Regions from separate parts of the Burkholderia arboris genome, predicted to be linked through region 1. Evidence: riboswitches for the same ligand, from Rfam matches in the RefSeq annotation. Region 1 holds a riboswitch; each other region holds the start of a gene.
What was found. A riboswitch is a leader RNA that binds a small molecule or an ion and turns the genes downstream of it on or off. The one in region 1 is predicted to bind manganese.

Region 1 (4,476 bases):
ACTCGTCCGAGCTCGGCCATCCGCCGACCAAGTTCGCACGCGTGTTCGAAAAGGCGCGCGCACTCGGGCTGAAGCTCGTCGCACACGCAGGCGAGGAAGGCCCGCCGGCCTATATCTACGAAGCGCTCGACGTGCTGAAGGTCGACCGGATCGACCACGGCGTGCGCAGCATCGAAGACGCCGCACTCGTCGAACGCCTCGCGAAAACGCGCACGGCGCTGACCGTCTGCCCGCTGTCGAACCTGAAGCTGTGCGTATTCGACGACATGGCGAAGCACACGCTGAAGGCGCTGCTCGACCGCGGTGTCGCGGTAACGATCAACTCCGACGATCCGGCGTATTTCGGCGGCTACGTCAATGAAAACTACTTCGCGACGGCCGAAGGGCTGCAGCTCACGGATGCGGAAGTCCACGCGGTGATCCGCAACGGCTTCGAGGCGTCGTTCATCGAACCGGCGCAGCGCGACGCACTGTACGCGCGCCTCGACGCGTACTGGCAGGCCGCGTGACGGCCCGCATCGAGGAACGCTAGACAGATGAGACACGGCAACGGCATCCGCCTCGCGACCACCGGTCCGGCCTTGCGCCGGGCCGCTCGCGTGCGTGCGCGAGTGACGACGGCGCTATGCGTCGTCGCTCGCCGGTGCCTGCCGTCGCGGTGTGCCGTTCCGTTCGCCGCCGCATCGGTCGCGAGCGCAACGGTCGCGAGGTTAGCCGGCAACCACTGGCTGGCGGCTTCGGCCGCCGCATTCGCCCGCGCAATCGCCTCCGGTCGTGCCGCACGCAGCGTGCCGCCACCGCTCGCGAAGCACCGTCCCGCCCCCGTGCGGCGTCGATCGCTTTCTTCTGTTCGCCTTACCTTGATGCAGGACCATTCGTCATGACGCAAACCGCTTTCCGTTCCCAGCTGCTGACCTTCAACGGCGACCCGGCGCAATCGAGCCAGGCCGCGAACTACGAGACCGACGGCCTCCTGATCGTCGCCGACGGCAAGGTCGTCGCGGCCGGCCCGTACGCGCAACTCGCGGCAACGCTCGCGCGCGACGCGGTCGTCCACGACCTGCGCGACAAGCTGATCGTGCCGGGCTTCATCGACACGCACATCCACTATCCGCAGACGGACATGATCGCGTCGCCGGCGCCGGGCCTGCTGCCGTGGCTCGACAAGTACACGTTCCCGACCGAGCGCCAGTTCGGCGATCCCGAGCATGCGCGCGAAGTCGCCGATTTCTTCGTTGACGAACTGCTCGCGTGCGGCACGACGAGCGCGCTCGTCTACTGCACGGTGCACAAGCAGTCGGCCGATGCACTGTTCGCGGCGAGCGACGCGCGAGACCTGAGGATGATCGCGGGCAAGGTGCTGATGGACCGCAACTGCCCCGAGTTCCTGCGCGACACCGCACAATCGGGTTATGACGACAGCGCCGAGCTGATCGACCGCTGGCACGGCAAGGGCCGCCAGATGTATGCGCTGACGCCGCGCTTCGCGCCGACGTCGACCGAGGCGCAGCTCGAGGCGTGCGGTGAACTCGCGCGCCGCCATCCGGACGTGTTCGTGCAGAGCCACGTCGCGGAAAACGTCGACGAGGTGAAATGGGTGGCCGAACTGTTCCCCGGCCATCGCAGCTATCTCGACATCTACGACCGCTACGGGCTGCTGCGTCCGCGCGCGGTGTACGGCCACTGCATCCACCTCGACGACGAGGACCGCCGCCGGATGGCCGAGACGCGCACCGTCGTCGCGCACTGCCCGACGTCGAACTTCTTCCTCGGCAGCGGGCTGTTCGACTTCGACAAGGCCGGCGAACACGACGTGCCGGTCACGCTCGCGACCGACGTCGGCGGCGGCACGTCGTTCTCGATGCTGCAGACGATGAACGAGGCGCACAAGGTCGCACGGCTGTCGGGCCACCACCTGACCGCCACGCGGATGTTCTGGCTCGCGACGGCCGGCGCCGCGCAGGCACTCGACCTCGCCGACACGGTCGGCACGCTGAAGCCGCGCACCGAAGCCGACTTCGTCGTGCTCGACCCGCAGGCCACGCCGCTGCTCGCGCGTCGCACGAAGCGCGCGGATTCACTCGAGGAACTGCTGTTCGCGTTCGCGCTGCTCGGCGACGACCGCGCGGTGTACCGCACCTACGCAGCCGGCGAACTCGTCCACGAGCGCGGCGCCGCGCGCCGCGCGGCCACCGCGTAACGGTAGCGGCGTGCCGGAACGCTGCCCCGGCAGGCGCGGCGCATTCGCCGCCGCGCTTGCCGGGCAGCCCGACGCGCCACACGCCGATCGGGCCCCACACCGGCCCGGCCGCTTTCCCGCACGCAATCCGCCGTGCTAGAATTCGCCGCTCATTGGGGAGTAGCCGCTCCGCTCGATGTCCCGCGCCCCCGGCGCGCATCGTGACGGAGGCGTCCGTCAACAGACTTGGCCGTTTGGCCATGGCGGACGCAGCCACGTTGGCCTGGCGAGACCGATGGTTCACAGCGCGCCGCATCAGGGCCCGGCGCGGCGTGGATCGTCGCTCGCACGCACAACATCGGCCCGTGGAACCCCATCCGTGTCCCAAGCTTTCCTGATCTCCACCGGCGCCGTCGCCCTCGCTGAAATCGGCGACAAGACCCAACTGCTTTCCCTCGTTCTGGCCGCGCGCTATCGCAAGCCGGTGCCGATCATTCTCGGCGTGCTCGTCGCGACGCTCGTGAACCACGGTTTCGCAGGCGCACTCGGCGAATGGCTCGGCGCGCTCGTCACGCCGTCGATCATGCGCTGGGCGCTCGCGTTCTCGTTCATCGCGATGGGGTTGTGGATTCTCGTGCCCGACAAGCTCGATGCCGACGAAGCCAACGCCAACCGTTCGCGGCTCGGCGTATTCGGCGCGACGCTCGTCGCGTTCTTCCTCGCGGAAATGGGCGACAAGACGCAGATCGCGACCGTCGCGCTGGCCGCACGCTTCCAGGATTACATCGGCGTCGTGGCCGGCACGACGCTCGGGATGATGCTCGCGAACGTGCCGGCGATCCTGCTCGGCGACCGCTTCGCGCACCGCCTGCCGACCAAGCTCGTGCACGGGATCGCAGCCGTGCTGTTCGTCGTGCTCGGCGCGCTGGCGCTGCTGGGTATCGGGGTCTGACGGAGGGGAATGGCCGGCGCGGCCGGACGGCCGCGCCGAGCGGGATACTGCGCTACTTCGCGACGGCCGCGCCCGACGCCGGTGCAGCCGGCACCGCGCGCTCGTTGGCGGCCGGCGCCGCCGGCCCGCCGCGCTTGTCGACCGGCAGCCGGACCGAGCGGACCGCGCCGTTCGACAGCGGGAAATCGGCGAGCGCGCTGCGCGCGAGGAACGGCATCGCATACAGCAGCGTGCCGTTGTCGCCGGTCGTGCGCGCGGACACGTTGTACACCTCCTTGCCCGTCGCGCGCTCGGTGATGCGGATCCCGAGCGTGTAGTCGAACACCTGGTACGTCTGCGCGACATAGCCGGCCGGCATCGGCCCCCACGGGCCCCAGGGGCCCCACGGCCCGCGCCGCCAGTACGGCCCGGGCGCAAACCACGGATCGTAGTAGACCGGTTGCGGCACCGTCACGAGATCGCTGCCGACCGCATAGGTCAGCCCGACGAGATAGCGCGCCTGCGCCGGCGGCACCTGCCGGAACGCATACGCGGACAGCTCGTTCGCGACGATCGGCTCGTAGGTCGACTGCTCGATGCTGTTCTTCTGCGCATCGGTGCGCGTGAACGCATAGGTGCGTGTCGCGTCGCTGCCGCTCCAGTCGGAGAAGGCCGTGACCTGGGTTGTCACATAGCTGGTGCAGCCCGTCAGCAGCGCCACGCACAGCGCCGCCGCCCAGCCCGTACCGCGAATAATCCAATCGCGTTTCATGTTGATCCTCGTCGATCCGTCACCCGTTCGTCGCACCGCGCGAACCGTAACGGGATGCCGATAATACGCGGACTGCCGAAAGCGGTAAAAAGTTCGCCCGGCACGCGGCCGCAAGCCTTTGTACAATGGCCCGGTTCGCCTGGCCCGCGCAACGGGCCCGTCCCCCACTCCACCGATCTCGACGACCATGTCCGACAACGCCTCCTCCACCGTGATCCGCCGCGCCGACTACACGCCGCCGGCCTTCCTCATCGATTCCGTCGCGCTCGAATTCGATCTCGCGCCGGCCCGCACGATCGTCAGGAATACGATGCGCGTGCGCCGCAATCCGGATGCCGCGCCTACGCCGCACCTGGAACTGATGGGCGAAGCGCTCGAATGCCTCGGCGCCTGGCTGAACGGCGCGCCGCACGGTGCGGTACGCGCGCACGAACACGGGCTGACGGTCGAGAACGTGCCCGACGCGTTCGAGCTGACGCTCGAAAGCGCGTGCGCACCCGACCAGAATACGACGCTGTCGGGCCTCTACGTGTCGAGCGGCAACTTCTTCACGCAGTGCGAAGCCGAAGGCTTTCGCCGCATCACCTACTTCCT
Region 2 (4,476 bases), 1.5 Mb from region 1:
GGCGACAGCACGGTGTCGACCAGCGCAACAAAATCCTGCAGCGCGACCTCGGCGCGGGTGGCCGAATCACCCGGGAAGTAGTTGATCGCCTGGATCGCGTCGAAATCCTTGCGCAAGCGACGCAGCAGGCGGGTGAGCTCAGTGGCGGACTGGCCGGCCAATGTTTTGCGCGCATCTGCAAGCGCGCGCGTGAATGTGGTGTAGTCGTCGGCCCGGTCGAACAGCGCACGGAATTCCTGTTCCTGTGACGGGTTCAGGCTCGGTGCGCGCAACAGGTGAGCTGCGCCACCACTCTCGGCAATTGCGTCCGCGAGCTCGTGCAGCGTCCCTTCGTGCTCTTCGGTGTAGGGCAGCAGGTAGACGCCGTCGCGCAACACCGCACAGCCCTTCGCCTTGAGCGCGCGCCAGAACCGCATGCGGGCCGTTGCGTTTTCCGTCGGAAGGGTCAGAACGAGGATTGACCAAGTTGAAATTGTTTCCATGTAGCTTATGCTACTCATGTGTTATCAATTCTACAAGGTTGCTTGGTGGGATCGCCGTGTAGCGCCGCACGTCCTCTCCGCAGGGCGTTGGTAAATGTGCGGTGGTGGAGCAATTGACTGACGCGCCGACAGCTCAGCGCCGGGGTCCGGAACGTGCCAGGTAGCCGCTGGATGTTCAAAGAAAGTGCCGCGCCTCACTCGGGCGGGATTGAGATAGGGTCATCCGTCGCGCGGCGGGTGACCCTTCAGGCGGAACGAGAGTAGACGACGTTCGAGTTCTGCGGGCCAGCTCTCGGTCCGGTGGAGTGCTTTACGGCGTCACGACGAGTGCCGTATGCATGCCCGCCTCATAGTGCCCCGGCTTGTTGCAGATCAGCGCATAGTGGCCGGGGGCGAGCTTGAGCGACATGCGCTTGCTCTTGCCCGGCGCGATGTCTTCCACTTCCCCGATTTTTCTCAGCTTGTGCTCCAGCACCTGTCCTTTGCTGACAGGCAGCGCATCGTCAGAGAGATCTGTCTTGAGCACGACAAGCTCATGCTCCATGCTGTTGCCCGCATCATTTTTGACATCAAGCGTGATGCGACCAGACTTCACGCTTTGCGTCTTGAGCTGGATCGAGTTCGATAGCAATGTCGCGTTGACTGTCTGCTGCGCCCAACTGGCATGTGATGCAATCCCCAGCGCAGTCGCACCGGCGACGATGACGATCTTGTAAATGTCATGCATGGCTACCTCCAAGTGCATCGAAGCATCGCGTCTGCCGCGAGTCGAGCGACTACCGTGCGCCAATCTTCGAGCACACAAACGCCCCTGCCGGTGTGACGGCATGAACGTTTTGTGCGGCGAGCGATACGTACTGTAAACGTACGCTTTGGGGCACTTATTCCCGGAGCCGAGCTCCGCGTGCCATTGCGGCTGTCGCGCTGTAGCGTCACCCTATCGACGCAATAGCCGGATATAATCGCCCCCGTCTTAGGGGAGTAGTCTGCTTTGCCATCCCCGGCAAAGCGCCGTCGTCAACATAATTGGCATCCCATGCCATGGCGCCGGCAGCCGTTCCACGGCCTGACGAGACCTTTGACGCCTTCCTTCCACCCGAGCCGGGCGAAGGGCGGCGTCATTGGTTAAGTGGCCCGGCTCGTGGAGAACTAGAAGTGCTATTCGCACCCCACACCCTCGTCCAGGGGCGACTGTCATGATCCTGACCTTCGCTCTGCTCATCGCCGCCGCCGGCATCATCTACTTCTCCTGCGAAACGTTCGTCAACGGCGTTGAGTGGCTGGGCCAGAAGCTCAATCTGACGCAGACGGCGACCGGCACAATCCTCGCCGCATTCGGCACCGCGCTTCCGGAAAGCGTGGTGACGCTCGTCGCAGTGGCGTTCGGCAGCTCACCCGCGCAGAAGGAAATCGGCGTTGGCGCCGCGATTGGCGGACCACTCGCGCTGAGCACGGTCGCATATGCGGTCGTCGGCGTTGCATTGCTGGCCACGGCCCGTCGCGTGGGTAAAGTGCGGGCCGGCGCGATCGATGCCGACACGAAGCGTCTTCGGCGGGACCAGCTCTGGTTTCTTGCGATTTTCGTCGTGAAGATCGGGCTCGGCCTAGTCCTTTTCAGCTTCAAGCCGTTGCTCGGCCTCGCTTTTCTCGCAGCCTACGCGGTCTACTGCTGGAAGGAGTTGACTGCTTCCGGCGACGGCGATGAGCACGGCGAACTCGAACCGTTGAAGCTGCGCCCGCGCGATGTAAATCCGGCCATGTTCTGGGTGGCGTTGCAGGTGATCGGAGCGCTGGTGGTGATCTTCGCGGCATCCCATCTGTTTGTCCGTCAGATCGAAGCTGTCGGCCCATGGCTCGGATTGAGCCCGCAGCTCACCGCGTTGCTGTTCAGCCCAATTGCGACCGAACTGCCCGAAATCATGAACGCGGTGATCTGGGTGCGACAAGGTAAGGAGCGGCTTGCGCTGGCCAACATCAGCGGCGCGATGATGATCCAGGCGACGATCCCGACGGCGTTTGGTCTGTTCTTTACTCCGTGGCATCTGGCGACGCCTTCCATTCTCGCGGCCGGCATCACGGCACTGGCTATCGCCTTCCTGCAATGGTCATTCAGCGCAGCGAAGGTGCGCAGCCGACAACTCGCGCAAGTTGGCTGGCTCTATGCAGTCTTCGCGGCGTTGCTGTTTGTCATCTGACGAAATCTGCGACGGCATCGCAACCCGGTGATCGATGCCGTCGCGTAAGTATCCGAGCGTTCGCGTCGACCTGGCACTGCAGGAAATCTGGTCCCGTTATCCGCAAGTACAACTTCCGCGAGCCAACCTTGCATTAGGCCGACCGATACCCCTCCTCCCTATATGGAATGGGGATTTATAATATACTCCCCCACGCTATATCAGGGAGCCATCATGAGTCACACCGTCAAGGAAAAGCAGAAGCTGCTGAATCGCGTCCGCCGCATCAAGGGGCAGGTCGAAGCGATCGAGCGTGCGCTGGAACAAGAGCGCGGCTGCAACGAAATTCTCCAGCTCATCACGAGCAGTCGCGGCGCGATGAACGGGCTGCTCGCGGTCGTACTCGAGGATCACATCCGAAGCCATCTTGTCGATGCCGAGGGGCATGAAGACGAGGGCAGCGCGACCGAGCAGCTGGTCGAAGTCGTCCACAGCTATTTCAAGTAATCGGGTGCCCGAATGAGCGATTTCAAGGATGCCGCGTTCGGCGCGGGTCACGACCACATTTTTCTCGGCGCCGCGCACGAAGAGAACGAGCGCAGGACCTGGATGGTTATCGGGCTGTGCGCGGCCATGATGGTGGCCGAGATCGTCGGCGGCTCGATTTTTGGCTCGCTAGCGCTCATCGCCGACGGGCTGCACATGTCGACGCACGCCGGCGCTATGTTGATTGCGGCGCTGGCCTATACCTACGCACGCAAACACGCGAGCGACCCGCGTTTCGTATTCGGCACGGGGAAGCTCGGCGACCTGGCCGGCTTCACGAGCGCCATCGTGCTTGCGATGATCGCGCTGTTGATCGGGTATGAAGCGATTGCCCGCCTGCTTGCCCCGGTGCCAATCCATTTCGGTGAAGCAATTCCGATTGCGGTTGCCGGCTTGCTCGTCAATATCGCGAGCGTCTGGCTGCTGAGCGGCGATCACCACGGCCATAGCCATGGGCACAGCCACGGCCGTCATCACGGGCACGCGCACGGTGGTCACGACGATCACGAGCACGAAGAGGAAGTGCACCAGATCTTCGATCAGCGGGGCGTATTCCTCGTGTCGGTGTTCGAAGATGGCGTCCCGCCGGTTTTTCGCGTGGCGGCTGCTACGAGCGATACGAAACTCGTCGACGCGAGCGACGTGTCGTTGACGACGATTCGTCCGGATGGTTCCCGGCAGGCGTTCGCGATGGCAAGTCGCGGCGGCTATCTGGAGTCGGTCGACGATATCCCCGAACCTCACGAGTTCAAGGCCATCGTTCGATTGAACGGTCGCGAGCATGAACTGGCTTTCGAGGAGCACGACCACGGCGCATCCGCTGCGGCGACGCGAGATCACAACATCCGCTCCGCCTACATTCACGTGATTGCCGATGCGGCAGTTTCGGTGCTGACGATCATCGGCTTGTTGCTCGCGCGTGCATTCGGCTGGGTCTGGATGGATCCGCTGGCGGGCATTATTGGCGCACTGGTCATCGCGAACTGGTCGTACGGCCTGATGCGCGACACCGGTGGCATTCTGCTCGACATGAACTCGGATCGCCGGCTGGCGGACAACGTGCGCACCGCGATCGAAGGCAGCGGCGACCGAATCAACGATTTGCACGTCTGGCGCCTTGGGCCGGGTCACATGAGTGCGGTCGTGTCCGTCTCGACCGTCGACACGGCGCGGGATTCGCGCTTCTATCATGGTCTGCTGCAACGCTTCAAGGATCTGTCGCACGTGACCGTCGAGGTCGTACCCGCCGTGAAGGGGCATTGAATATGGCGGTC
Region 3 (4,476 bases), on a different replicon from region 1:
CGCTGCTGCGGCGCGCGCCGCGCAACGTGCGCGAGCTCCTGCAGGTTGCCGATCTCGAGGTCGACCTGCTCAAGCGCCGCGTGCGGCGCGCCGACACCCGCATCGACCTGACCGCGCAGGAATTCTCACTGCTGCAGTTGCTCGCGGAACGCGAAGGCGAAGTGCTGACGCGCACGTTCATCACGTCGCAGATCTGGGACATGAATTTCGACAGCGACACGAATGTCGTCGATGCGGCGATCAAGCGCCTGCGCGCGAAGATCGACAACGCGTACGAGAAGAAGCTGATCCACACGATCCGCGGGATGGGCTACGTGCTCGAGGATCGCTCGTGACCGCGAGCCCGGCGTCGTATTCGCTGCTGCGGCGCCTGACGGTCGCGTTCGCCGTCGTCGCCGCGCTCGTGTTCGCGCTGACCGGCGCGTATCTGTACCGTTCGCTGTCCGCAGAACTCACGCGGCGCGACGACATCGAGATCTCCGGCAAGCTCAACCAGTTCCTGCAACTCTCGCATGCCAGCGGATCGACGGCCGCGCTGCGCGCCGATCCGGCCGTGTTTCATGAAGTGCTGCTGTCGCACCCGGGCGTCTATCTCGGCATCTACGACGCGCAGAACCACCCGCTCGTCGAGCATTCCGACGAGGCCGGCAACACGCTCGCTTCCGTCATCGCGGCATCGCATCCGGCCGGTGGCAGCGCCGGCCCGTTCACCTGCTCGCCATCCGGCATCGGCACGTCGCGCTGCGTGTACGCCCGCGAAACGCTGCCGTCCGGCGAAGCGATCCAGGTCGCGCTCGCGCGCACGGCGACCGACCGGCATTCGCTGCTCGAAAGCTATCGTGTCGACATCTGGCTCGCGGCGGCCGTCGGCGCGCTGCTGGTCGGCGCACTCGGCTATGCGGTCGCGTCGCGCGGCCTGCGCCCGGTCGAGAGCCTCGGCCGGCAGACGTCGCGCATCGAGGCGCACAACCTGAACGCGCGCCTCGACGCGCGCGGCGGCCCCGTCGAGCTGCGTGAACTCGCGACGTCGGTCAACCGCATGCTCGACCGCCTCGAACGCGCGTTCGTGCGGCTGTCGCAGTTCTCGTCCGATCTCGCCCATGACATGCGCACGCCGCTCGCGAACGTGATCAGCTCGTCGCAGATTACGCTGTCGCGTGCGCGCTCGACCGAGGAATACGAAGCGCTGATCGATTCGAACATCGAGGAATGCGAACGGCTGCAGCGGATGATCGAGAACATGCTGTTTCTCGCGCGCACCGACAATGCGCGGCAGCACCTGAAGGCCACCGCGCTCGACGCGGGCAGCGAACTGCGCCGGCTCGCGTCGTATTTCCAGGCGCTGGCCGACGAAGCGGGCGTGCGCATCGACGTGCAGGGCGAAGCGCCGGTCATCGCCGACGCAACGCTGTTCCGGCGCGCAGTGAGCAACCTCGCGTCGAATGCGCTCGAACACGCGGAAGCCGCGTCGACGATCGAGCTGGCCGTTTCGACGCAAGGGAATTTCGCAGTCGTCGAAGTGACGAATCGCGGCGGCGCGATTCCGCCCGAACAGGTCGAGCGGATCTTCGAACGCTTCTACCGCATCGATTCGTCGCGGCACGGCGCGGCCCGCAATGCGGGGCTGGGGCTCGCGATCGTGAAGTCGATCATGGAACTGCATCGCGGCAAGGTCGAAGTCGCGAGCCGCGACGGGCGCACGACGTTCGCGCTCTACTTTCCGCGCAGCGTGGAAGGGCAATCCGGTTAGCGATTCTCATTCACGACGTTCACGTGACGTCACCCCATGCCGATTGCTTTCCGATGCGGCAAGCGTGCCCGCCATGCACGCGCCTTTCCTCATCCGATGCAAGGATATGCACACGCAAGCTTGCCGAAAGCAATCGGCTCGGCTAGACTGCCCTTCGTCTTTGGGGAGTAGCCTGCTTTCCGTCCCCCGGAAAGCGAACGCGTCAACACACTCGGCCTGCGGCCGTGGCGCGTTCAGCCGGATCGGCTTGGCGAGACCATAGGCGCATCGCGTCGTTCCTGGTCGGACGTCGGCGGATGCGCCATGGTTCGTCAGCGTCCGACCACGGAGTCCCCATGTTCCCCGCAACCTTCTCCCCGCGCTCCCCCGCCCGTTACGCACGTGCCTGCGGAGGTGCCGCATGACCTACATGTTCCTCGAACTGGCGTTCATGCTGATCGTCATCCTCGTCGCGGCCGAGGTCTTTACCAATGCGCTCGAACATCTCGGCGAACGCCTGAAGATTTCCGAAGGCGTTACCGGTTCGCTGTTCGCGGCCGTCGGCACCGCGCTGCCCGAAACGATGGTGCCGCTGCTCGCACTGGCCGGCGGCACCGCGAACCAGGCCGTCAACGAGGAAATCGGCGTCGGCGCGATTCTCGGCGCGCCGCTGATGCTCGCGACGCTCACCACGTTCCTGATGACGCTCGCCGTGATCCGCTCGCGCGGGCTGCGCGGCACGATCGCACCGGAGCGCACGGGCTTCGTGCGTGACATGAACTACTTCCTCGCAGCCTTCTCGCTGGCCACCGCCGCGATGTTCGTCCCGCATCACAACTGGGCCGTGCGGGCACTGCTCGCCGCGATGCTGGTCGGCATCTACGTGATGTACGTCGTGATGACGTTCCGCGCATCGACCCAGCTCGTCGATGCCGGGCACGGCACCGAAGCGCCCCATGCGATGTTCCTGTCGCGTCTCGGCCTGCCGACCAACCTGGCGACGATCGCGCTGCAGTTGCTGATCGGCCTCGCGTTGCTGATCGCCGGTGCGAAGGGCTTCATTCACGGCGTGGAAGGCGTGTCGCACGTGCTCGGCATCTCGGCGCTGCTGCTGTCGCTGATCATCGTGCCGATCGCGACGGAGTTGCCGGAGAAGGTCAACAGCGTGCTGTGGATCCGGCGCAAGAAGGACACGCTCGCGTTAGGCAACATCACCGGCGCGATGGTGTTCCAGGGCACGCTGCTGCCGGCAATCGGCATCATGCTGACGCCGTGGGAGCCGCGCCCCGAAGTGCTGACCGGCGTGATCATCACGTTCGCGGCGGCCGCGTGGCTGCGCTTCAATGCGCGCACGCGCGGGCTCGCGATCTGGGCGCTGCTCGCGAACGGCGCGGGTTATGCGGGGTATCTGGTCCTGACGCTGACGCGTTGATGCTGATGCCCTGACGCCAGGAACGGGCGCGCCGGCCGACGGACACGTCGGCGCGGCGCGCTTCGCTGCGCGGGACGCAGGCGGCAACAACGCCCGCTCCGGACGATCAGGAACCCTTGACGAGCTTGACGATCGTCAGCGTGCCATCGACCTTCTCGATCCGCACCTTGACCTTGTCGCCCGCATGCGCATGCGCGAGCATCGCCGCATCCTTCGCCTTGAACGCCATCGTCATCGCCGGCATCCCGACGTTTTCAAGCGCGCCGTGCTTCAGCGTGATCTTGCCGCTCGCGGCATCGACCTTCTTCACTTCGGCATCGGTCAGCGCGGCATTCGACTCGGCCGCACCGTCCGACGACATCTTCATGCCCGACATGTCCATGCCCGACATCTCGCCGGCGGCAAACGCCGGTACGGCGACAGCGCCGAGCGCGACGACGGCGGTTGCGGTAGCGGTGGCGATCAATCGATTCATCTTCATCGTAATTCTCCAGTTGGGGTGGATGGCACGTTCGTGCCGGAAGGAACTGCATCGGAATGCCGCACCTGGCCCGCGCTTCGTGCACGACGGCGCTGAAACAGGAGCCACGCGGCGGGAATGACGAACATCGACAGCAGCGGTGCCGTGACCATGCCGCCGACCATCGGCGCGGCGATGCGCTGCATGACTTCGGAACCGGCGCCGTGGCCGACCATGATCGGCACGAGGCCGGCGAGCACGACGGCGACCGTCATCGCCTTCGGCCGCACGCGCAGCACCGCGCCCTCGCGGATCGCGTCGAGCAGCACCGCATCGGTCAGCGGTGCGCCGGCATCGAGCCGGCGCTGCAGCGCGCCCTTCAGGTACAACAGCATCACGACGCCGAACTCGGCGGCCACACCGGCCAGCGCGATGAAGCCAACCGACGTCGCGACGGACACCGCATGGCCCAGCACCCACACGAGCCAGAAGCCGCCGATCAGCGCGAACGGCACCGTCGACATCAGCAGCAGCGCATCGGCCGCCGAATCGAACGTGAGGAACAGCAGCACGAAGATGACGACGAGCGTGACGGGCACGACGGTGCGCAGTGTCGCCGCCGCGCGCTCGAGATACTCGAACTGCCCCGACCACGCGATCGAATAGCCGGGCGGCAATGCGACCTGTTGCGCGACGGCCTGCTGCATCGCACGGACCGCCGTGCTCAGGTCGACGCCGCGGAGATCGACGTACACATAGCCGGACAGCCGCGCGTTCTCGCTGCGGATCATCGGCGGCCCGTCGGCGATGTCGATGCGCGCGACGTCGCCGAGGCGGATCTGCGCGCCGCGCGCG

Region 2: linked by a shared signal. The riboswitch ahead of OHZ10_RS15045 (sodium:calcium antiporter) and the one ahead of OHZ10_RS05020 (TMEM165/GDT1 family protein) in region 1 are both predicted to bind manganese.
Region 3: linked by a shared signal. The riboswitch ahead of OHZ10_RS20680 (sodium:calcium antiporter) and the one ahead of OHZ10_RS05020 (TMEM165/GDT1 family protein) in region 1 are both predicted to bind manganese.

The regions. Positions count from the first base shown of each region.
Region 1 is NZ_CP109821.1:1,054,410-1,058,885, reverse strand. Features, by position in the region: gene OHZ10_RS05030 (adenosine deaminase) at 1-509, shown strand, start outside; gene guaD (guanine deaminase) at 881-2,200, shown strand; yybP-ykoY riboswitch at 2,343-2,464, shown strand; gene OHZ10_RS05020 (TMEM165/GDT1 family protein) at 2,559-3,131, shown strand; gene OHZ10_RS05015 (DUF4136 domain-containing protein) at 3,184-3,882, opposite strand; gene pepN (aminopeptidase N) at 4,070-4,476, shown strand, end outside.
Region 2 is NZ_CP109821.1:3,200,642-3,205,117, reverse strand. Features, by position in the region: gene OHZ10_RS15055 (chromate resistance protein ChrB domain-containing protein) at 1-482, opposite strand, end outside; gene OHZ10_RS15050 (plastocyanin/azurin family copper-binding protein) at 793-1,209, opposite strand; yybP-ykoY riboswitch at 1,447-1,621, shown strand; gene OHZ10_RS15045 (sodium:calcium antiporter) at 1,679-2,677, shown strand; gene OHZ10_RS15040 (metal/formaldehyde-sensitive transcriptional repressor) at 2,891-3,163, shown strand; gene dmeF (CDF family Co(II)/Ni(II) efflux transporter DmeF) at 3,176-4,465, shown strand; gene OHZ10_RS15030 (DUF1289 domain-containing protein) at 4,468-4,476, shown strand, end outside.
Region 3 is NZ_CP109822.1:758,123-762,598, reverse strand. Features, by position in the region: gene OHZ10_RS20690 (heavy metal response regulator transcription factor) at 1-335, shown strand, start outside; gene OHZ10_RS20685 (heavy metal sensor histidine kinase) at 332-1,750, shown strand; yybP-ykoY riboswitch at 1,901-2,077, shown strand; gene OHZ10_RS20680 (sodium:calcium antiporter) at 2,151-3,161, shown strand; gene OHZ10_RS20675 (copper-binding protein) at 3,268-3,642, opposite strand; gene OHZ10_RS20670 (efflux RND transporter permease subunit) at 3,639-4,476, opposite strand, start outside.